DNA from 2 places in the Arthrobacter sp. 01T414 genome. Region 2 is predicted to be linked to the other one. Evidence: riboswitches for the same ligand, from Rfam matches in the RefSeq annotation. Region 2 holds a riboswitch; the other holds the start of a gene.
The links. Region 2 has a riboswitch for glycine ahead of gcvP (aminomethyl-transferring glycine dehydrogenase). Riboswitches for the same ligand answer to the same signal wherever they lie in the genome.

Region 1: linked by a shared signal. The riboswitch ahead of gcvP (aminomethyl-transferring glycine dehydrogenase) and the one ahead of gcvP (aminomethyl-transferring glycine dehydrogenase) in region 2 are both predicted to bind glycine.

The regions. Positions count from the first base shown of each region.
Region 1 is NZ_JBFTQK010000006.1:114,989-125,696, reverse strand. It holds gene AC1DK9_RS14110 (sigma-70 family RNA polymerase sigma factor) at 1-168, shown strand, start outside; gene AC1DK9_RS14105 (Dps family protein) at 305-787, shown strand; gene AC1DK9_RS14100 (MFS transporter) at 903-2,471, opposite strand; gene AC1DK9_RS14095 (TetR/AcrR family transcriptional regulator) at 2,540-3,079, shown strand; glycine riboswitch at 3,468-3,566, shown strand; glycine riboswitch at 3,568-3,683, shown strand; gene gcvP (aminomethyl-transferring glycine dehydrogenase) at 3,723-6,614, shown strand; gene gcvT (glycine cleavage system aminomethyltransferase GcvT) at 6,627-7,775, shown strand; gene gcvH (glycine cleavage system protein GcvH) at 8,275-8,658, shown strand; gene glyA (serine hydroxymethyltransferase) at 8,655-9,989, shown strand; gene AC1DK9_RS14070 (L-serine ammonia-lyase) at 10,225-10,708, shown strand, end outside.
Region 2 is NZ_JBFTQK010000002.1:105,327-116,034, forward strand. It holds gene AC1DK9_RS05980 (L-serine ammonia-lyase) at 1-223, opposite strand, end outside; gene glyA (serine hydroxymethyltransferase) at 313-1,638, opposite strand; gene gcvH (glycine cleavage system protein GcvH) at 1,635-2,018, opposite strand; gene gcvT (glycine cleavage system aminomethyltransferase GcvT) at 2,077-3,225, opposite strand; gene gcvP (aminomethyl-transferring glycine dehydrogenase) at 3,235-6,096, opposite strand; glycine riboswitch at 6,232-6,331, opposite strand; glycine riboswitch at 6,617-6,714, shown strand; gene AC1DK9_RS06005 (amino acid permease) at 6,870-8,339, shown strand; gene purU (formyltetrahydrofolate deformylase) at 8,384-9,247, shown strand; gene AC1DK9_RS06015 (methylenetetrahydrofolate reductase) at 9,384-10,238, shown strand; gene AC1DK9_RS06020 (MBL fold metallo-hydrolase) at 10,354-10,708, opposite strand, start outside.

The sequences.
Region 1 (10,708 bases), on a different contig from region 2:
GGCCTCACCGCCCACTACGCCGATGACCCGGACCAGGGCTTCGAACCGCAGTCCCGGATCACGCCGCGCCGCCGGAATGACTATCTCGCCCAGCTCTCCGAGGCCACCACCGGGGGAATTACCCGGGCCATCTTCCCGCAGGGGCCGGTGCTGAACCAGGCCGTCTGAGGCGATTCCGGACGATTAGTAAGCTCACTTAGTAAGCTGATCGTGAAATTCGCCCGCGACCATCGCGTGCCGTTTGCTCCCTGGGGTAGCGTCTGAGGCATAACGCCGGATCAGACGTTCCTATCAAGGAGGATTCATGAAAGCATCACCTACCCTGACGAGCAACCTGCAGGCCGTTCTCGTGGACCTGATCGAACTCCACGTACAAGGCAAGCAGGCGCACTGGAACATTGTGGGCACCAACTTCCGCGACCTTCACCTGCAGCTGGACGAAATCATCGAGGCGGCCCGTGGATTCGCCGACGACCTGGCCGAGCGGATGCGCGCCCTCCATGCACTGCCGGATGGTCGCAGCTCCACGGTTTCGAAGACCACCGCGCTCGCGGAATTCCCCACCGGCCTGATCAACACCAAGGATGCGATCGACAAGATCGTTGCCGCGCTCGAGGCCGCCGTCGGCACCATGCGCAAGGTGCACGACGAGGTGGACGAGGAAGACCCCACCACCGCGGACCTGCTGCACGAGTTCATTGCCAAGTTCGAGCAGTACGCCTGGATGGTTAACGCCGAAACTATGCGCGCCACCGCCAGCGTCACCACGCCGGACAGCAAGAAGTAGCCGCGTTCGTTCACGCGGTTTCCACGCGCCCGACGCCGGGTCCCCCCGGCGTCGGGCGCTCGCTCTTAACCCTTGACAGACCTTGCCCCCCGCCGCGGCGGCCCTGCGCCGGCTGTTAGGCCGCCGTCGGCACCTTGCGCAGCACGACGGCGGCCAGCACCGCGGCGCCGGACATCAGCACCAGCGCGATGGCTGCCGTGATGTGGACGCCCGAATCGAAGGCGGCCCGGGCGGCGGCCATCACAGATTCCGCCAGCGGCGCGGGGAGGGTGTGTGCCAGTTCCGCGGCCCCGGCGAGGGTCTCGCCGGCCTGGGCAGCGGCCCCCGCCGGGACCGTCCCGTCGGCGACGGCGGGAAGGTGCAGGTTGCGCTGGTAGGACGCCGTCAGGATGGAGCCGAGGATGGCGGTGCCGAGCAGGGAGCCGACCTCGTAGCCGGTTTCCGAGATGGCGGCCGCTGCGCCTGATTTCGCCGCCGGCGCCGCTCCCAGGATCAGGTCGTTGGAGATGGTTTCGGCCGCGCCGACGCCCAGGCACAGCACCAGCAAGGCGGCCAGCAGCAGGCCGGGCCCGGTGCCGTGGTCCCCGAAAGCCACCAGGCTGTATCCCGTGGCGCTCAGGAGCAGGCCGCCGGCCACCACGAAGCCCGGACGGACCTTGCGCACCAGCGGGACCACGAGCAGTCCCGCGACCACTGTGGCGACCAGGGCCGGGACCATCGCCATGCCGGACTCCGAGGGCGACTGCCCCTCGAGGAGTTGCAGGTGCTGGGCGAGGAACAGGATGAATCCGTTGTAGGAAAACAGGGCCAGGACGTTGGCTGTGATGGCGGTGCTGAAGACCGGATTGCCGAACAGGCTCAGGTCCAGCAGGGGAGTGCCTGAGTCCTGCGCCGCCAGCCGGTGCTGGCGTCGGACGAAGGCGTAGCCCATCAACAGCCCGACGCCGAGGGCCGCGAGCGGCTCCGGCGCAACGCCGTCGGTAGCCAGCATCTTGATGCCGTAGACCGCTGGCACCATGGCCAGCAGCGACAGGACGATGCTGGGGGCGTCCACCCGGCCGGGGTTAGGGTCCCGTGATTCCGGGATCAGTACGCGGCCAAAGACCAGCAGCGGCAGGATAATCGGCACCGCGACCAGCAGGACCGCTCCCCACCAGAGGTGTTCCACGAGCCAGCCGCCGAAGATCGGGCCCAGCGCAGCGCCGCCGGAGAAGCCTGCGGCCCAGATTGCCACCGCGAGCCGACGCCGGTTGGGCTCGGGGAAGATATTTCGGATCAGGGACAGCGTGGACGGCATCAGCATCGCGCCGAAGAAGCCCAGCCCGGCCCGGCCCGCGATCAACCACTCCGCGCCGGGCGCAAAAGCAGTCACGGCGGACACCGCTGCGAAGCCGGAGCTGCCGATGAACAGCAGCCGACGCCGGCCGATCCTGTCACCCAGGCTGCCCATCGCCACGAGCAAGCCGGCCAGCACCAGCGGATATGCGTCGACGATCCAGAGCAGCTGCACCCCGGTGGCATCCAGGCTGCGGGCAATCGCCGGCAACGCGAAGGTCAGTGCGGTGTTGTCCACGGCCACGAGCAGAACCGGGAACATGAGCAGCGACAAGGCCAGCCAATCGCGCCAGGGTGCGCGGGGAGCCGGGGCGGCATGGGTGGCGGCGGACAGGGACGCGGTACTCATAAACAATAACTGTACCGTCTGGACGGTATAGTTAAGAAATTGCTGTTCAGGCAGGCATGATGGGAGCCATGGCCAGAAAACCCGTTGCCCGCGAAGCCGTCCTTGACGCCTTCGAATCCCTTCTCATTACGGAGGGAGAGCGCGCTGCGACGCTGGACGCCGTAGCCAAGCTGGCCGGCGTTTCCAAGGGGGGACTGCTGTACCACTTCCCGAACAAGGAAGCCATGATCTCGGTGCTGCTGGAGCGCCTGGACCGGCTCCTCGCCGAGGATCTGGCTGCCATGGCCGCAGCCCCGGAGGGAGCGGCCGCGTACTTCATCAGGTCCTCGGTGTGGGCCGACACCCCGCTGGACCGCGTCTTTGTCGCCGCCACCCGCCTGGCCGAAGTGGCCCACGCTGAAACCCTGCGGCGGATGGCCGGGGTGCAGGCGAGCTGGCTGGCCCTCCTTGCCGCCGACGTGGGACCCGCGATGGCCAAGCCCGTGCTCTACATGGGGGACGGGCTGTACTTCAATGCCATGCTGGCGCGGGGGCCCGGCGAGGCGCCGGCCGAGGTGGCCGGCGATGTCGAAAGCCTGCTGGCCGCCGTCGAACGACTCCGCGGCTGATCCGGCCCAAGCCGAGGGGACGCTCCCTCGGGTTTGGCGCTCTTCCGGGGGACGCTCCCTCAGGTGTGGTGCCCTCCCGGGGGACGCTGCCTCAGGTCCGGTGCTCTTCCGGGGGACGCTCCCTCAGGTCTGGTGCCCTTCCGGGGAAACCCTCCCTCACATCACGTGAGGGAGCGTTGGGTAAGTCGTGCCGGAGGTGAGGGAGCGTTCAGGAAATTCGCGCCGGATGTGAGGGAGCGTTGGGGTGGGTCGTGCCGGAGGTGAGGGAGCGTTGGGGTAAGTCGTGCCGGAGGTGAGGGAGCGCCCGAGGGATCGGAGTTTGCGGACGCGTCTCCGGCGTAGGACAATGGAGGCTGTGACTACGGTCACGAGCAATTGAATATGCCTTTGATCTGCGGCGGGAGAGTTCTGCAAGTAGGTACAAGCAGGCGCCGTAGGAGCAAACCCTCCCCAGGAATCTCTCAGGCCCATGTACCGCCGCGGCAAGGCAACTCTGGAAAGCAGCGAGTGCGCCCCATGGCGTGCTGTGCTCACCGACGGTGCAAGCGGAGCCTCGCGAAAGCGGCTGCGCGGAAACTCTCAGGTCCAATACAGAGCGGGGAGGAACCCGAATCAATGTGGCGTACCCTGCGCCGCCTTAGTTATGGAGTTCCTTGTGACTGTTACCTCAGCCTCCACGTCCTTCGTTGACCGGCATATCGGCGCTCGCCGCCAGGCCGACGTCGACACCATGCTGAGGGCTGTCGGCCACGACACCGTCGACGCCCTGGTGGACACCGCCGTTCCGAAGGACATCCGGCAGGACTCCGACCTGGCGCTCGGCGCCGCCCTGAGCGAAGTGGAAGTTCTCGCCGAACTGCGCCGGATCGCCTCCAAGAACAAGACCGCCGTTCAGATGATCGGCCAGGGCTACTACGACACCGTCACCCCCGCCGTGATCCGCCGGAACATCCTCGAAGCTCCGGCCTGGTACACCGCCTACACCCCCTACCAGCCGGAAATCTCGCAGGGCCGACTGGAGGCCCTGCTGAACTTCCAGACCATGGTCCAGGACCTCGTCGGCCTGCCGATCGCCAACGCCTCGCTGCTGGATGAAGCCACCGCCGTCGCCGAGGCCGTGCTGATGATGCGCCGGGCGAACAAGAACAAGACGGCCCACGACGGGAAGACCGTCCTCGACGCCGACTGCCTCCCGCAGACCATCGCGATCGTCAAGGGCCGCGCCGAGGCCCTTGGCTTCGAGGTCGAGGTCGCGGACCTGTCCAAGGGCCTGCCCGAGGGCGTCATCAACGGCGTCGTGCTGCAGCAGCCCGGTGCCTCCGGCCGCGTTTTCGACCACTCGGCCGTCATTGCGGACGCGAAGGAGCGCGGCGCGCTCGTCACCGTCGCGGCTGACCTGCTGTCCCTGACCCTGATCACCCCTCCCGGTGAGCAGGGAGCCGACATCGCTGTCGGCTCCGCCCAGCGCTTCGGCGTTCCGCTCTTCTTCGGCGGCCCGCACGCCGCGTACATGGCCGTCCAGAAGGGCCTGGAACGCTCCATGCCCGGTCGGCTCGTGGGCGTGTCCAAGGACAACGCCGGCGTCCCCGCCTACCGCTTGGCGCTGCAGACCCGCGAGCAGCACATCCGCCGTGAAAAGGCGACCTCCAACATCTGCACCGCCCAGGCCCTGCTGGCCATCGTCGCCTCGTTCTACGCCGTCTACCACGGCCCGGACGGGCTGAAGGCGATCGCGGAGACCGTTCACGGCCACGCCCGGACCATTGCCGCCTCGCTCAAGGCCGCCGGACTGGACGTGCAGCACACCTCGTTCTTCGACACCGTGACCGTGTCCGTCCCTGGCAAGGCCGCCGAATTCATCGCCGCCGCTGACGCCAAGGGCATCAACCTGCGCGCCATCGACGCCGACACTGTCGGCATCTCCGCCGATGAAGCCACGACGGCGGCCATCGTCGCCGACGTCGTCGCCGCCTTCGGCGCGTCCGTCGCCGACACTTCTGAAGGCTTCGCCCTGGACTCCGCCGTCGAACGCACCTCGGATTACCTGCAGCACCCGGTGTTCAACACGCACCGCTCCGAGACGCAGCTGCTGCGCTACATCCGCCGCCTCTCGGACCGGGACCTGGCCCTGGACCGGACGATGATCCCGCTGGGGTCCTGCACCATGAAGCTGAACGCCACGGCCGAAATGGAGGCCATCTCCTGGCCGGAGTTCGCTTCCATCCACCCCTTTGCCCCGGACTCGCAGACGGCGGGCTGGCGGGAACTGATCGAGGACCTCGAAGCCCAGCTGACCGAGATCACCGGCTACGACCAGGTCTCCATCCAGCCGAACGCCGGCTCCCAGGGTGAGCTCGCCGGGCTCCTCGCGATCCGCGGTTACCACCTCTCCCGGGGAGATGACCAGCGCAACATCTGCCTGATCCCGGCCTCCGCGCACGGCACCAACGCCGCCTCCGCGGTGCTGGCCGGCATGAAGGTCGTCGTCGTGGCCACCGCTTCGGACGGCACGATCGACCACGCGGACCTACAGGCCAAGATCGAACAGCACAAGGACGCCCTTTCGGCGATCATGATCACCTACCCGTCCACGCACGGCGTGTACGACGCCGACGTCCGCGAGGTCTGCGACGCCATCCACGCAGCCGGCGGCCAGGTCTACATCGACGGCGCCAACCTCAACGCCCTCGTCGGACTGGCCCAGCCCGGCCAGTTCGGCGGCGACGTCTCGCACCTGAACCTGCACAAAACCTTCTGCATCCCGCACGGCGGCGGCGGACCCGGCGTGGGCCCGGTCGCGGCCAAGGCCCACCTGGCCCCGTTCATGCCCGGCAACGCAGCAGACCCGGCCAACGGCGCCGAGGGCACCCCGATCTCCGCCTCCCGCTACGGCTCCGCCGGCGTGCTGCCGATCTCCTGGGCCTACGTGAAGCTGATGGGCGGGCAGGGCCTGACCGAAGCCACCAAGTCGGCCCTGCTCGCCGCGAACTACATCGCGGCCCGCCTCAACGACTACTTCCCGGTGCTCTACACCGGCGAGGGCGGCCTCGTGGCCCACGAGTGCATCCTGGACCTGCGCGAACTCACGGCCAAGACCGGCGTCACGGCCGAGGACGTCGCCAAGCGCCTGATCGACTACGGATTCCACGCCCCCACCCTGGCATTCCCGGTGGCCGGGACCCTGATGGTCGAGCCCACCGAGTCCGAGGACCTGGGCGAGATCGACCGGTTCATCACGGCGATGATCGCCATCCGTAAGGAGATCGACCAGGTCGCCCACGGCGACTTCACTGTCGAGCACAGCCCGCTGCGCAACGCACCGCACACCGCGGCCGCCGTCGTCAGCACCGACTGGGAGCGCAGCTACCCGCGCGAACAGGCCGTCTTCCCGGTCCACACCCTGCGGCAGGACAAGTACTTCCCGCCGGTCGGCCGGATCGACGGCGCCGCCGGTGACCGGAACCTGATCTGCTCCTGCCCTCCCCTCGAAGCCTTCGAAGATCACTCCGACGACTCCGCAGACTCTGCCAATTAAGGACAGCCAACGATGACTGAGAACTACACGGCACTTTACGAAGAGCACAAGAAGCTTGGAGCCTCCTTCACGGACTTCGGCGGCTGGCAGATGCCGCTCAAGTACAGCTCCGAACTTGCCGAACACCACGCCGTCCGCAAGTCCGCGGGCCTGTTCGACCTCTCCCACATGGGCGAAGTCTGGGTCACCGGCCCGGACGCCGCCGCCTTCCTGGACTACGCCCTGGTCGGCAAGATTTCCGCGATGACGGTCGGCAAAGCCAAGTATTCGCTGATCTGCAACGAAGACGGCGGCATCATCGATGACCTCATCACCTACCGCCGCCCGGCCGCGGCCGACGGCACCGACAAGTTCCTGGTGGTCCCCAACGCCGGCAACGCCAAGGTCGTGGCCGCGGCCCTGGCCGAGCGCGCTGCAGACTTCGATGTCAAGGTCCAGGACGCCTCCGCCGAGACCTCGCTGATCGCCGTCCAGGGACCGAAAGCGGAGGCCATCCTGCTCCGCCTGGTCCCCGCCGCGCAGCACGAGCTCGTCACCGGCCTGAAGTACTACGCCGCCGTCGACGTCCCGTTCATGTTCGGCGGCAGCAGCCAGAACCTCCTGCTGGCCCGCACCGGCTACACCGGCGAGGACGGCTTCGAAATCTTTGTCGCCAACGACGACGCCGCCGCACTCTGGCAGGCGCTCATCGCCATCGCTGAGGAAGGCGAGCTGACGCCCGCAGGCTTGGCCTCCCGCGACTCGCTCCGCCTCGAGGCCGGCATGCCGCTCTACGGCAACGAGCTCTCCCTCGAAGGCGACCCGTTCGCCGCCGGGTTGGGTCCCGTCGTCGCGCTGTCCAAGGAAGGCGACTTCGTCGGCAAAGCCGCCCTGGCAGCCAAGAAGGAAGCCGGCGCCGGGTCCACGACGGGCCGCAAGCTCGTCGGGCTCAAGGGTCTGGGCCGCCGGGCCGGCCGGGGCCACTACCCGGTCCTCAAAGACGGCAACACAGTTGGCGAAGTCACCTCCGGCCAGCCCTCACCCACCCTGGGCTACCCGGTCGCCATGGCTTACGTCGACGTCGCCTTCACCGAACCCGGCACGGCCCTGGACATCGACCTGCGCGGAAAGAGCGAGCCGTTCGAAGTTGTCGCACTGCCTTTCTACAAGCGCCAAAAGTAGGCGGGCTGGTTCCCGGCTCCGGGACCGGCCGTCTGGGTTTTCACGTGTGCTCGCTCGTTTGACCCGCCGTCCCCCTAACCTCGCAAGCTCGGTCAGGGAACCCGGACGGCGGCCACTCGCTTAGACGCACGCTTTCGAAAACCCAGCCCGGCCGGCCCCTCGGGGACCGCTCACCTTCAACACCAACGGGAGCCAGCGCTTTCGAAAGCCAATGGTGCGGGGTCTGTGCCGCCTACCGCGGGTCGGCCCTGGAAGATTTAAACGGCCAGCGTTTCTTTCCGGAGAGCGGGCGGGCTGTTTGAAAACTGTTGGCCAGCGGATATGAAGCGGCCGATAGCGGCAGGGGAACGGATTCCGGAAGCGTGCGTCTAAGCGAGGAACGAGCGAGCACGCGGAGGAATTCGGGCTCCGGCCGCGCACCCCGGCCCACCCACGTTCGCTAGGCACCGGCCACAATAGATTTAGCACCACCGACCACTCCAAGACTTAGGAAAAACACATGGCAAAAGTTGCCCCTGAACTGCAGTACTCCGACGAGCACGAGTGGGTTGCCCGCGAGGCCGGGAACGTAGTGTCCATCGGCATCTCGGCGGTCGCCACGGACGCGCTGGGCGACATCGTCTACGTTGACCTGCCCGAGGTGGGCTCGTCGGTAACGGCGGGTGAGACCTGCGGTGAGGTTGAGTCGACGAAGTCCGTTTCGGATCTCTACGCCCCGGTGACGGGCGAGGTCACGGAGATCAACGACGCGGTCGTGTCCGATCCCGCGCTGATCAACAGCGATCCGTACGGTGCCGGCTGGCTCTTTAAGGTGGCCGCGGAGTCCGAGGGTCCGCTGCTCTCCGCCCAGGACTACGCCTCCAAGAACGGCGGCGAGCTGTGAGCGGCTCGACCGTGGCCGCCGGCACCGAAGCAGTGTTTGAGCAGGTTGTGTCCCCGTCGCTGGACGCGGAGCTGGCGGCCCTGGATCCGGAGATCGCCGCGCGGATCGACGCGGAGCTGGGCCGCCAGCGGGATGGGCTGGAGATGATCGCTTCGGAGAACCACACGGCGCGGGCGGTGATGCAGGCGCAGGGCTCGGTGTTGACGAACAAGTACGCCGAGGGTTACCCGGGCAAGCGTTATTACGGCGGCTGCGAGCACGTCGACGTCGTCGAGCAGCTCGCGATCGACCGGGTCAAGGCCCTGTTCGGCGCCGGGTACGCGAACGTCCAGCCGCACTCCGGGGCGCAGGCGAACGCCTCGGTGATGCACGCCCTGATCCGTCCGGGCGACACGATCATGGGGTTGAACCTGGCCCACGGCGGGCACCTGACGCACGGGATGAAGATCAACTTCTCCGGCCGGCTCTACAATGTCATCCCGTACCAGGTCCGCGAGGATGACCACCGGATCGACATGGCCGAGGTCGAACGCCTCGCCCAGGAACACAAGCCCCAGCTGATCGTGGCCGGCTGGTCCGCGTACGCCCGGCAGCTGGACTTCGCGGAGTTCCGCCGGATCGCCGACTCGGTCGGCGCGTACCTGATGGTGGACATGGCGCACTTCGCCGGGCTCGTCGCGGCCGGGCTGCACCCCTCCCCGGTGCCGCACGCGCACGTCACGACGTCCACGACGCACAAGACCCTGGCCGGTCCGCGCGGCGGGATCATCCTCTCCAACGACGCCGAGATCGCCAAGAAGATCAACTCCGCGGTGTTCCCGGGCCAGCAGGGCGGCCCGCTCGAGCACGTCATCGCGGGCAAGGCCGTGGCGTTCAAGATCGCCGCGTCGCCCGAGTTCAAGGAACGCCAGGAACGCGTCCTGGCCGGCGCCCGGATCCTCGCCGAACGCCTGGTCCAGCCCGATGTCACGGCCAAGGGCATCACCGTGGTCTCCGGCGGCACCGACGTGCACCTGGTCCTGGTGGACCTGCGCGACTGCGAGCTCAACGGCCAGGAAGCCGAGGACCGGCTCGCCGCGATCGACATCACGGTCAACCGCAACGCCGTCCCGTTCGACCCGCGCCCGCCGATGGTGACCTCCGGGCTGCGGATCGGCACCCCGGCCCTGGCCACCCGCGGGTTCGGCGAGGCCGCGTTCGCCGAGGTCGCGGACATCATCGCCGAGGCCCTGACCGCGGACGCCGGCGCGGACCTGACCGGGCTCCGCGCCCGGGTCCAGGCCCTCGCCGCCGCCCACCCGCTCTACCCTTCGGTTGCTAACCTAGCCTGACCGTCCAGGGGCCGGCCCTACCCGGGCTGGCTCCGGGACCGGCGGACCGGACTTTTCACGCGTGCTGCTCCTTCTCCCCACCGTCCCCCTAGCCTCGCAAGCTCGGCCAGGGAACCCGGACGGCGTGGGCCCTCGCTTTGACGCACGCTTTCGAAAAGCCCGGCTCCGCCGGCCCCGCGAGGGCACCTCACCTTCTGCTCCGTCCCCACATTTATCCCCAGTTAGGAACCCGGCCATGGCTGTTGGCGTCTTTGATCTTTTCTCTATTGGGATCGGGCCCTCAAGTTCGCACACCGTGGGGCCCATGCGGGCCGCCGCAGTCTTTGCCGAGGAGTTGAAGGCGTCGGGGGACCTGGAGAAGGTCGCCGCGCTCCGGGTGGACCTGTACGGCTCATTGGCCGCGACCGGTCACGGGCACGGCACCATGACCGCGATCCTGCTGGGGCTCGAGGGCTACCACCCGGAGAAGATCCTCCCCGACGAGGTCGAGGATCGACTGGCGGCCATTGCCGAGACGGGAACCCTCCAGCTGGCAGGATCCGTACAGTTGCCGTACGGGGTGAAGGACATGGTGCTGCGCCCGCTCACCGTCCTGCCCCGGCACACTAACGGCATGACGTTCACGGTTTCCGACGCCGACGGAACCGTTGTTCACAGCGCCACTTTCTTCTCCGTCGGCGGCGGCTTCATCGTCCGAGAGGGCGAGGAGGACGCCGCGC
Region 2 (10,708 bases):
GGAAGCCTTCCAGGCCCAGCAGGATCGCCGTCATCGTCCCGTGCCCGTGCCCGGTTGCGGCCAGGGACCCGTAGAGATCAACCCGGAGCGAGGCGACCTTCTCCAGGTCCCCGGAGGCCTTGAGTTCTTCGGCGAAGACCGCCGCGGCCCGCATCGGGCCCACGGTATGCGAGCTGGACGGCCCAATTCCAATGGAAAAAAGGTCGAAGACTCCAACAGCCATGGTCGGTTCCTAACGTAGTCATGATTCAAATGCCTGTAGTTGAGCCCGTCGCCCCCAATGCCACGACGGGCCCAACTACCGGTGCGCCCTTAGCCGAGGTTGGTGACCGTGGGGTAGAGCGGGTGGGCGGCGGCGAGGGCCTGGACCCGGGTGCGGAGCCCGGTCAGGTCCGCGCCGGCGTCGGCGGTCAGGGCCTCGGCGATGATGTCCGCGACCTCGGCGAACGCGGCTTCGCCGAACCCGCGGGTGGCCAGGGCCGGGGTGCCGATCCGCAGCCCGGAGGTGACCATCGGCGGGCGCGGGTCGAACGGGACGGCGTTGCGGTTGACCGTGATGTCGATCGCGGCGAGCCGGTCCTCGGCTTCCTGGCCGTTGAGTTCGCAGTCGCGCAGGTCCACCAGGACCAGGTGCACGTCGGTGCCGCCGGAGACCACGGTGATGCCTTTGGCGGTGACATCGGGCTGGACCAGGCGTTCGGCGAGGATCCGGGCGCCGGCCAGGACGCGTTCCTGGCGTTCTTTGAACTCGGGCGACGCGGCGATCTTGAAGGCCACGGCCTTGCCGGCGATGACGTGCTCGAGCGGGCCGCCCTGCTGGCCCGGGAACACCGCGGAGTTGATCTTCTTGGCGATCTCGGCGTCGTTGGAGAGGATGATCCCGCCGCGCGGACCGGCGAGGGTTTTGTGCGTCGTGGAGGTCGTGACGTGCGCGTGCGGGACCGGGGAGGGGTGCAGCCCGGCCGCGACGAGTCCGGCGAAGTGGGCCATGTCCACCATCAGGTACGCGCCGACCGAGTCGGCGATCCGGCGGAACTCCGCGAAGTCCAGCTGCCGGGCGTACGCGGACCAGCCGGCCACGATCAGCTGGGGTTTGTGTTCCTGGGCGAGGCGTTCGACCTCGGCCATGTCGATCCGGTGGTCATCCTCGCGGACCTGGTACGGGATGACGTTGTAGAGCCGGCCGGAGAAGTTGATTTTCATCCCGTGGGTCAGGTGCCCGCCGTGGGCCAGGTTCAACCCCATGATCGTGTCGCCGGGGCGGATCAGGGCGTGCATGACCGAGGCGTTCGCCTGCGCCCCGGAGTGCGGCTGGACGTTCGCGTATTCCGCGCCGAACAGGGCCTTGACCCGGTCGATCGCGAGCTGCTCGACGACGTCGACGTGCTCGCAGCCGCCGTAGTAGCGCTTGCCCGGGTAGCCCTCGGCGTACTTGTTCGTCAGCACCGAGCCCTGCGCCTGCATCACGGCCCGCGCGGTGTGGTTCTCCGAGGCGATCATCTCCAGCCCGTCCCGCTGGCGGGTGAGTTCCGCGTCGATCCGCGCGGCGATCTCCGGATCCAGGGCGGACAGCTCCGCGTCCAGCGACGGGGACACAACCTGCTCAAACGTCGCCGTCGCGACGCCCGCCCCGCTCACAGCTCGCCGCCGTTGGCTGCGGCGTATTCTTCAGCCGACATCAGCGGGCCTTCTTCGGCTACGGCCACCTTGAACAGCCAGCCGGCGCCGTACGGATCGCTGTTGATCAGCGCGGGATCGGACACGACCGCGTCGTTGATCTCGGTGACCTCGCCCGTCACCGGGGCGTAGAGATCCGAAACCGACTTGGTCGACTCAACCTCACCGCAGGTCTCACCCGCCGTCACCGACGAGCCCACCTCGGGCAGGTCAACGTAAACGATGTCGCCCAGCGCATCTGCGGCCACAGCGGAAATGCCGATGCCGGCCGGGCCCGACCCGTCAGCGGCAACCCATTCGTGCTCTGCGGAGTACTTCAGTTCAGCAACAACCTTGCTCATGTGTTTTTCCTTCTGTTTGATCTGTAGTCGATGTGGGGCGGTTTCACCGCCTGTGGAGCTATTTTTCGCGCTTGTAGAAAGGCAGTGACACGACTTCGAACGGCTCGCTCTTGCCGCGCAGGTCGACGTCCAGGGCGGTGCCGGGTTCGGCGAACTCGACGTCAACGTAGGCCATGGCGACCGGGTAGCCCAGCGTCGGGGACGGCTGCCCGGAGGTGACTTCGCCGACGACATTGCCGTCCTTGAGGACCGGATAGTGGCTGCGGCCGGAGCGCCGGCCCAGGCCCTTGAGCCCCACGAGCTTGCGGCCCGTCGTGGAACCGGCGCCGCCGGCCTTCAGCGCCTCAAGTGCCGTGCGGCCCACGAAGTCGGATTCCTTGGCGAGGGACACCACCGGGCCCAGCCCTGCCTCGTACGGGTTGCCGTTCCGGGAGAGTTCGTTGCCGTAGAGCGGCATGCCGGCCTCAAGGCGCAGCGAGTCGCGGCACGCCAGCCCGGCAGGGATCAGTCCACGGTCTGCGCCGGCCTCCAGCAGCGTCTCCCATAGCGCCGGAGCGTCCGCGTTGGGGACGTAGATCTCGAAGCCGTCCTCTCCGGTGTAGCCGGTGCGGGCCAGCAGCAGGTTCTTGCTGGCACCGCCGAAGTTGAAGCCGACCTCGACGGCAGCGTAGTACTTCAGTTCCGTGACCAGGCTGTGCTGCGCGGCCGGGACGAGGGCCAGCAGGATGGCTTCCGCGTTCGGCCCCTGGACGGCGATCAGCGAGGTCTCGTCCGAGACGTCCTCGACGGTGACGTCGAAACCGCCTTCCTGGGCAGAACCGGCGCGATCGGCCAGGGCCGCGGCCACGACCTTGGCGTTGCCGGCGTTGGGGACCACCAGGTACTGCTCGTCGCCGCGGCGGTAGGAGATCAGGTCGTCGATGATGCCGCCGTCCTCCTGGCAGATCAGCGAGTACTTCGCCTTGCCGACGGCGACTGCCGAGAGCTTGCCGGCCAGGGCGTAGTCGAGGAAGGCGGCGGCGTCCGGGCCGGTGACCCAGACTTCGCCCATGTGCGAGAGGTCGAACAGGCCCGCGGCGTTGCGGACGGCGTGGTGTTCGGCCAGCTCGGAACTATATTTGAGCGGCATCTGCCAGCCACCGAAATCGGTGAAAGACGCACCGGCCTTCTTATGCTCTTCGTAGAGCGCGGTGTAATTCTCAGTCATTGTCAGTCCTTAGTTCTCGAAGTCTTCGATCGGGGGGCAGGAGCAGACCAGGTTGCGGTCACCGGCGGCGCCGTCGATCCGGCCGACCGGCGGAAAGTACTTGTCCTGCTTGAGGGTGTGGACCGGGAAAGCGGCCTGTTCGCGCGGGTACGCACGGTCCCAATCGGAGGAAACGACGGCGGCCGCAGTGTGCGGTGCGTTGCGCAGCGGGGAGTCCGCCAAGGTGAAGTCGCCGGCCGCAAGCTGTTCGATTTCGGCGTGGATGGCGATCATCGCGTCGATGAACCGGTCGATCTCGCCCAGGTCCTCGGACTCGGTGGGCTCGACCATCAGGGTCCCGGCAACCGGGAACGCCAGCGTCGGGGCGTGGAATCCGTAGTCGATCAGGCGCTTGGCGACGTCCTCGGCCGTCACGCCGGTCTTGGCCGTGAGTTCGCGCAGGTCCAGGATGCACTCGTGCGCGACGAGGCCGCCCTCGCCGGTGTAGAGCACCGGGAAGAACTCATTGAGCCTCGAGGCAACATAGTTCGCGGCGAGCAGCGCGGACTTGGTGGCCTCGGTCAGGCCCTGTCCGCCCATCAGCTTCACGTAAGCCCAGGAGATCGGCAGCACGCCGGCCGAGCCGTAGCGGGAGGCAGAGATCGGGGTGCCCTCGGCGCCGTTGGCCGGATCTGCCGCGTTGCCGGGCATGAACGGGGCCAGGTGGGCCTTGGCCGCGACCGGTCCGACGCCGGGTCCGCCGCCGCCGTGCGGGATGCAGAAGGTCTTGTGCAGGTTCAGGTGCGAGACGTCACCGCCGAACTGGCCGGGCTGGGCCAGGCCGACGAGGGCGTTCAGGTTGGCACCGTCAACGTACACCTGGCCGCCGGCTGCATGGACAGCGTCGCAAACCTCACGGACATCGGCGTCGTACACCCCGTGCGTGGACGGGTAGGTGATCATGATCGCCGAGAGGGCATCCTTGTGCTGTTCGATCTTGGCCTGCAGGTCGGCATGGTCGATCGTGCCGTCCGAGGCGGTGGCCACGACGACGACCTTCATGCCGGCCAGCACCGCGGACGCGGCGTTGGTGCCGTGCGCGGAGGCCGGGATCAGGCAGATATTGCGCTGGTCATCACCCCGGGAGAGGTGGTAGCCGCGGATCGCGAGCAGCCCGGCGAGCTCACCCTGGGAGCCGGCGTTGGGCTGGATGGAGACCTGGTCGTAGCCGGTGATCTCGGTCAGCTGGGCTTCGAGGTCCTCGATCAGTTCGCGCCAGCCCGCCGTCTGGGATTCGGGTGCGAAGGGGTGGATGGAGGCGAATTCCGGCCAGGAGATGGCTTCCATTTCGGCCGTGGCGTTCAGCTTCATGGTGCACGAACCCAGTGGGATCATGGTTCGGTCCAGGGCCAGGTCGCGGTCCGAGAGGCGGCGGATGTAGCGCAGCAGCTGGGTCTCGGAGCGGTGCGTGTTGAACACCGGGTGCTGCAGGTAATCCGAGGTGCGCAGCACCGCTTCCGGCAGCTCAAAGCCGTTCGCTTCTCTCACCGGGCCGGCACCGAAGGCCACGGCCACCGCGGAGAGGACTTCCGGCGTCGTGGTCTCATCGACCGACACGCCAACTGTGTCCGGGTCGATGAAGCGCAGGTTGATGCCGCGGGCTTCCGCGGCGGTGATGACCTTGCGGGCTTTGCCGGGGACGCGGACGGTCAGGGTGTCGAAGAAGGACCCGCTGAGCAGTTCGCGGCCCGCCGTTTCCAGTGCGGTGGCGAGAACCCGGGCGTTGTTGTGGACGTTGTCGGCGATCGCTTTCAGTCCGTCCGGGCCGTGGTAGACGGCGTAGAACGAGGCGACGATGGCCAGCAGCGCCTGGGCGGTGCAGATGTTGGACGTGGCCTTCTCGCGGCGGATGTGCTGCTCGCGGGTCTGCAGCGCCAGCCGGTAGGCGGGGGCGCCGGCGTTGTCCTTGGACACGCCCACGAGGCGGCCCGGCAGGGTGCGTTCCATCCCGGCCCGGACGGCCATGTACGCGGCGTGCGGGCCGCCGAAGAACAGCGGCACGCCGAAGCGCTGGGTGGAGCCGACGGCGATGTCGGCGCCCTGCTCACCGGGAGGGGTGATCAGGGTCAGGGACAGCAGGTCAGCGGCGACGGTGACGAGTGCGCCGCGCTCCTTCGCGTCCGCAATGACCGTGGACTGGTCCCAGACGCGGCCGGAAACGCCGGGCTGCTGCAGCACGATGCCGTTGATGTCGCCGTCGGGCAGGCCCTTGGACAGGTCAGCGACCTCGACCTCAAAGCCAAGGGCCTCGGCGCGGCCCCTGACGATCGCGATGGTCTGCGGGAGGCAGTCGGCGTCGAGGACGGTCTTGCCGCCGCTGGCCGCCTTGTCCTTATTGGCCCGGCGCATCAGCAGCACGGCCTCGGCGACGGCGGTGGCTTCGTCCAGCAGCGAGGCGTTGGCGATCGGCAGGCCGACGAGGTCCTGGACCATGGTCTGGAAGTTCAACAGCGCCTCCAGCCGGCCCTGCGAGATTTCCGGCTGGTAGGGCGTGTACGCGGTGTACCAGGCCGGAGCTTCGAGGATGTTCCGGCGAATCACGGCGGGGGTCACGGTGTCGTAGTAGCCCTGCCCGATCATCTGCACGGCCGTCTTGTTCCTGGAGGCGATCCTGCGCAGCTCGGCCAGGACCTCCACCTCGCTGAGGGCATCGGTCAATCGCAGGGGAACATCCTGGCGGATGGAATCGGGAACGGCGGTATCAACCAGGCCGTCAACGCTGTCGTAGCCGACAGCCTTCAGCATGGTGTCGACGTCGGCCTGGCGGCGTGCGCCGATATGGCGATCGGCGAAATTGGATGGAAGAGATTGAACCGTCAAGAGGAACTCCAAGGTTTGGCCGACGCAACGCGCCGGAGGGGACCGGGTTCCTCCCCGCTCTGTATTGGACCTGAGAGATTCCGCAGACCTTTGTCCGCTTGCACCGTCGGTGAGCCAGGAACGTGCCTGACTGCTTTCCAGAGTTGCCTCGCCGCGGCGGTACGGGGGCCTGAGAGATTCCTGGGGAGGATTTGCTCCTACGGCGCCTGCCCGGTGATGACGGGGAGGACTCTCCCGCCACGGCTCGAAAGGCGTATTCGAATGTGGTGATTCGGCTCACACGCTACACGCAATCCCSGCACCCGGCAACACGGCGGCGCCGTGCGACGAAACAATTCGACGGGGTTGACTTTCCAGCGTGATCCATCCCACACTGGATCGGCCAAGCAATGTTCCGGACGGAACAGATGGCCAGTATTTCTGCGGATCCGGGGATTCCCGGAGGCGCGGAATTCGGTTGCGGCCGGTGGTGGAGCGGGGTTGATCTCCCCGCCACTGCGCCTTCCGCACCACAACAAAATCAACATGCTTACGATCTGCGGCGGGAGAGTCCTGCCGGTACATTCAGCAGGCGCCGTAGGAGCAAATCCTCCCCAGGAATCTCTCAGGCCCATGTACCGCCGCGGCGAGGCGACTCTGGAAAGCAGCCGGACGGCGTCCGGCTCACCGAAGGTGCAAGCGGTTCCTGCGGGGGCAGGAAACGCGGAAACTCTCAGGTCCAAGACAGAGCGGGGAGGAACCCGAATCATCGTGGCACCGATGCCACTTGAACGATGGAGTTCCTCATGACGATTCAGCGACCACCCACTACCGCAGTCGAAGCCCCGCACCTTGAGCGGCAGCTCAGCAACCGGCACATCCAGCTCATCGCGATCGGCGGCGCCATCGGCACCGGCCTGTTCATGGGCTCGGGCAAGACCATCTCGGCGGCCGGCCCGTCGGTGATCTTCGTTTACATGATTATCGGCTTCATGCTGTTTTTCGTCATGCGGGCCATGGGCGAGCTGCTCCTGTCCAACCTGCACTACAAGTCGTTCAGCGATTTCGCGGCAGATCTATTGGGTCCCTGGGCCGGGTTCTTCACCGGGTGGACTTACTGGTTCTGCTGGGTGATCACCGGCATTGCAGACGTCATTGCCATCGCCGGGTACTCCCAGGAACTCTGGCCGGGACTGCCCCTCTGGATCCCGGGGCTGGTCACCATTGCGATCCTGCTGCTGTTGAACCTGACAACGGTGAAGGCGTTCGGTGAGACCGAGTTCTGGTTCGCCCTCATCAAGATCATCGCCATCGCTGCGCTGATCGTCGTGGGCCTGTTCATGATCTTCAGCGGATTCAGCTCCGAGGCCGGACCGGCAACCTTCAGCAACCTCTGGAGCCATGGCGGCTTCTTCCCGAATGAGTTCATGGGCTTCGTGGCCGGATTCCAGATCGCCGTGTTCGCTTTCGTGGGCATCGAACTGGTGGGCACGACGGCGGCAGAGGCCAAGGACCCGGAGAAGAACCTGCCCCGCGCCATCAACTCCATCCCGGTGCGCGTCCTCCTCTTCTACGTCGGCGCCCTCATCATCCTGATGTCCGTCATCCCGTGGACCCAGTTCGCCGCCGGACACAGCCCATTCATCGCCATGTTCTCCCTGGCCGGCCTCGGCGCGGCCGCCACGGTCGTCAACCTGGTGGTCCTCAGCTCGGCGATGTCCTCGGCCAACTCCGGCATCTACTCCACCTCGCGCATGGTCTACGGCCTGGCCCAGGAAGGTGACGCGCCGGCACGCTTCGGCGACCTGTCCCGCCGCAAGGTTCCGCAGAACGCACTCTTCCTGTCCTGCGTGCTGCTGCTGGCCGGCGTCGTGCTCATGTACGCGGGGGAGAACATCGGCAAGGCCTTTGAAATGGTCACCACCGTTTCCGCGGTCTGCTTCATCTTTGTCTGGTCGATCATCCTCGCCAGCTACGTAGCGTTCCGCCGTCGCCGTCCCGGTTTGCATGACTCATCCAAGTTCAAAATGCCCGGCGGCGTTCCCATGGTCTGGGTTGTCTTCGCCTTCTTCGCCTTCGTGCTCTGGACCCTGACCACCCAGCCCGACACGCTGGCGGCGCTGCTGGTGACTCCGGTGTGGTTCCTCGTGCTCGGCGCCGCATGGTTCGTGCTGCGCCGCAGGCCCGTCCACCTGGCCCGCTACGAGGCGTTCAAGGCAGAGCTGCAGTCCGAACAGGATGTCGCAGCCGAGCTCCGGGCGGTGGACGGCAAGTGAGCACCGGAACAGGCACGCCATCCAACGTCCCGGCCCCCGAACAGCTGGAGGGATCGAGTACGGAGTTTGTCCTCACCCTCGACTGCGCGGAATCGCCGGGGATCATTCACTCCGTGTCCAAATTCCTCCTGGACCACGGCTGCAACATCGTCGACATCAAGCAGTTCGGAGACCGGCAGGAACAGCACTTCTTCATGAGGGTGCATTTCGTCTCGACCGGCAGCTTCGCCGACGTCGAAGAACTCCGGCGCGACTTCACGCCGGTGGCCGCGGAATGGACGATGAACTGGCGCCTGGAGCGGCACGGCCGGAAACAGCGAATCCTCGTCATGGTCTCCAAATACGGCCACTGCCTCAACGACCTGCTCTTCCGCGCCCGCATCGGGGAACTGCCGGTCGAGATAGTGGCGGTGGTGTCCAACCACCGGGACCACGAGGACCTGGTCACCTGGCATGGGATCCCCTTCCACCATGTGCCAGTGACCCAGGCGACGAAGCCGGAGGCCGAGGCAACGCTGCTCTCCCTGGTGGATGCCTACGATGTGGAGCTGGTTGTCCTTGCCCGCTACATGCAGGTCCTGAGCGACAACCTCACGGCCCGGCTCGCCGGCAGGGCAATCAACATCCACCATTCCTTCCTGCCGAGTTTCAAGGGAGCCAAGCCCTACCACCAGGCGTACGAACGGGGGGTCAAGACCGTTGGGGCCACCGCCCACTACGTTAATTCGGAGCTGGATGAGGGGCCGATCATCGCGCAGCAGGTCATCGAAGTGGACCACACCTACGCGCCCGCTGACCTAGTGGCGGTGGGCCGCGACGCCGAATGCAAGGCCCTGACGAACGCCGTCCGCTGGCATTCCGAAGGCCGCATCATTCTCTCCGGCAACCGGACCGTCATCCTTCGCTGACGGCCTCCCGCCCGGTCATGCGAAGCCACCCGACGTCCGGGTGGCTTCGCATGACGAACCTGGTCCGGTCCCCGGATCCCACCGCTCAGGCCTGTCCCTTCCGGCGCGTCGCGCCGGCCATTCCTTGGAGTTCCACGTGACGGTTCAGTCTCTTTCATCCACGTCTTCGAAATCCCGGCCCGCGGCCGGTGCCCCTGCGCTTCCGACCCGGCTGGAAATCGTGCCCACCGACGGCATCGTCGCCAGGGTCCAGTCAAGCCTGCCGCCGGGCTCCGCGCTCACGGTCACCTGCCTGCCGCACCACGGGGTCAACCCCACTATGCGGGCAGCTGTCCAGCTTCGGCTCCTGGGTTATGACGTGGTGCCGCACCTCGCCGCCCGCAGCCTCGAGAGCCGCACCCAGCTCGCCGGCATCCTTAAGGATTGCGGTGCTGCCGGAATCAACGAGGTCTTCGCCGTCGGCGGGGACGCGGCGCAGGCAGCGGGCCCCTACCTGAGCAGCGCCCGGCTGTTGGAAGACATCGCCCAGCTCTCCGGCGGGAGCGTGGCCGTGGGCGTCGCCGGCTACCCCGAGGGGCATCCGCAGCAGAGCCAGCTGCGCATGCTCGACGCCCTGCTGGAGAAGCAGCACCTTGCCACCAGCGTGGTCACGCAGATGTGCTTCTCCGCCGCCCGGATCAGCTGGTACGTGGAGCTGCTGCGCCGTGAAGGCGTCGCCCTGCCGGTGTGGGCCGGCGTCGCCGGGTCGGTGCCGCGGACCAAGCTCATCTCGCTGGCCACCAAGATCGGCGTGGGACCCTCGCTCCGGTTCATCGGCCGCAAGGGTCCGCTGGCCCGGCGGCTCATGGACGGCGGCAACTATTCGCCGCAACGGCTCGTATCCGAGTTGTCGGCCGTCCAGCCCTCCCTGGCCGGCGTGCACCTGTACACCTTCAACAATCTGGAACCGTACCTGGCCGCCCGCAGGGCCGAAAGCGTGGCTGTCCCCTGAGCCGAGGCGGTTAAGGGCGGCCGATAATCCCGGGCACAGCAGGGGCCCCGCCCTGAATCCTGACGGGGCCCCGGCAGTGCCAGCCGCTTAGTGGCCGCACTGTGGAAGTAGCCGCTTAGTGGCCGCGCGCGATCCATTCCTCAAGCTGCGGCGCCTCGGCGCCGACCGTTGTCGAAGCTCCGTGCCCGGTCCGCACCACGGTGTCCGCCGGCAGGGCCAGGAGCCGGGACTTGATGGATTCGATGATGGTGGGGAAATCGCTAAAGGACCGGCCGGTGGCTCCGGGACCGCCCTGGAACAGGGTGTCGCCGGTGAAGACCGTGCCTTCGCTCTCCAGCCGGAAGCTCACGGAGCCGGGGGAGTGGCCCGGCGTGTGCAGCGCCACCAGTCGGGCGCCGGCGACGTCGAAGGTCTCGCCGTCGTCGATGCCGTGGTCCGGCTTGGTTCCCGGGAAGACCCGGTCCCAGAGC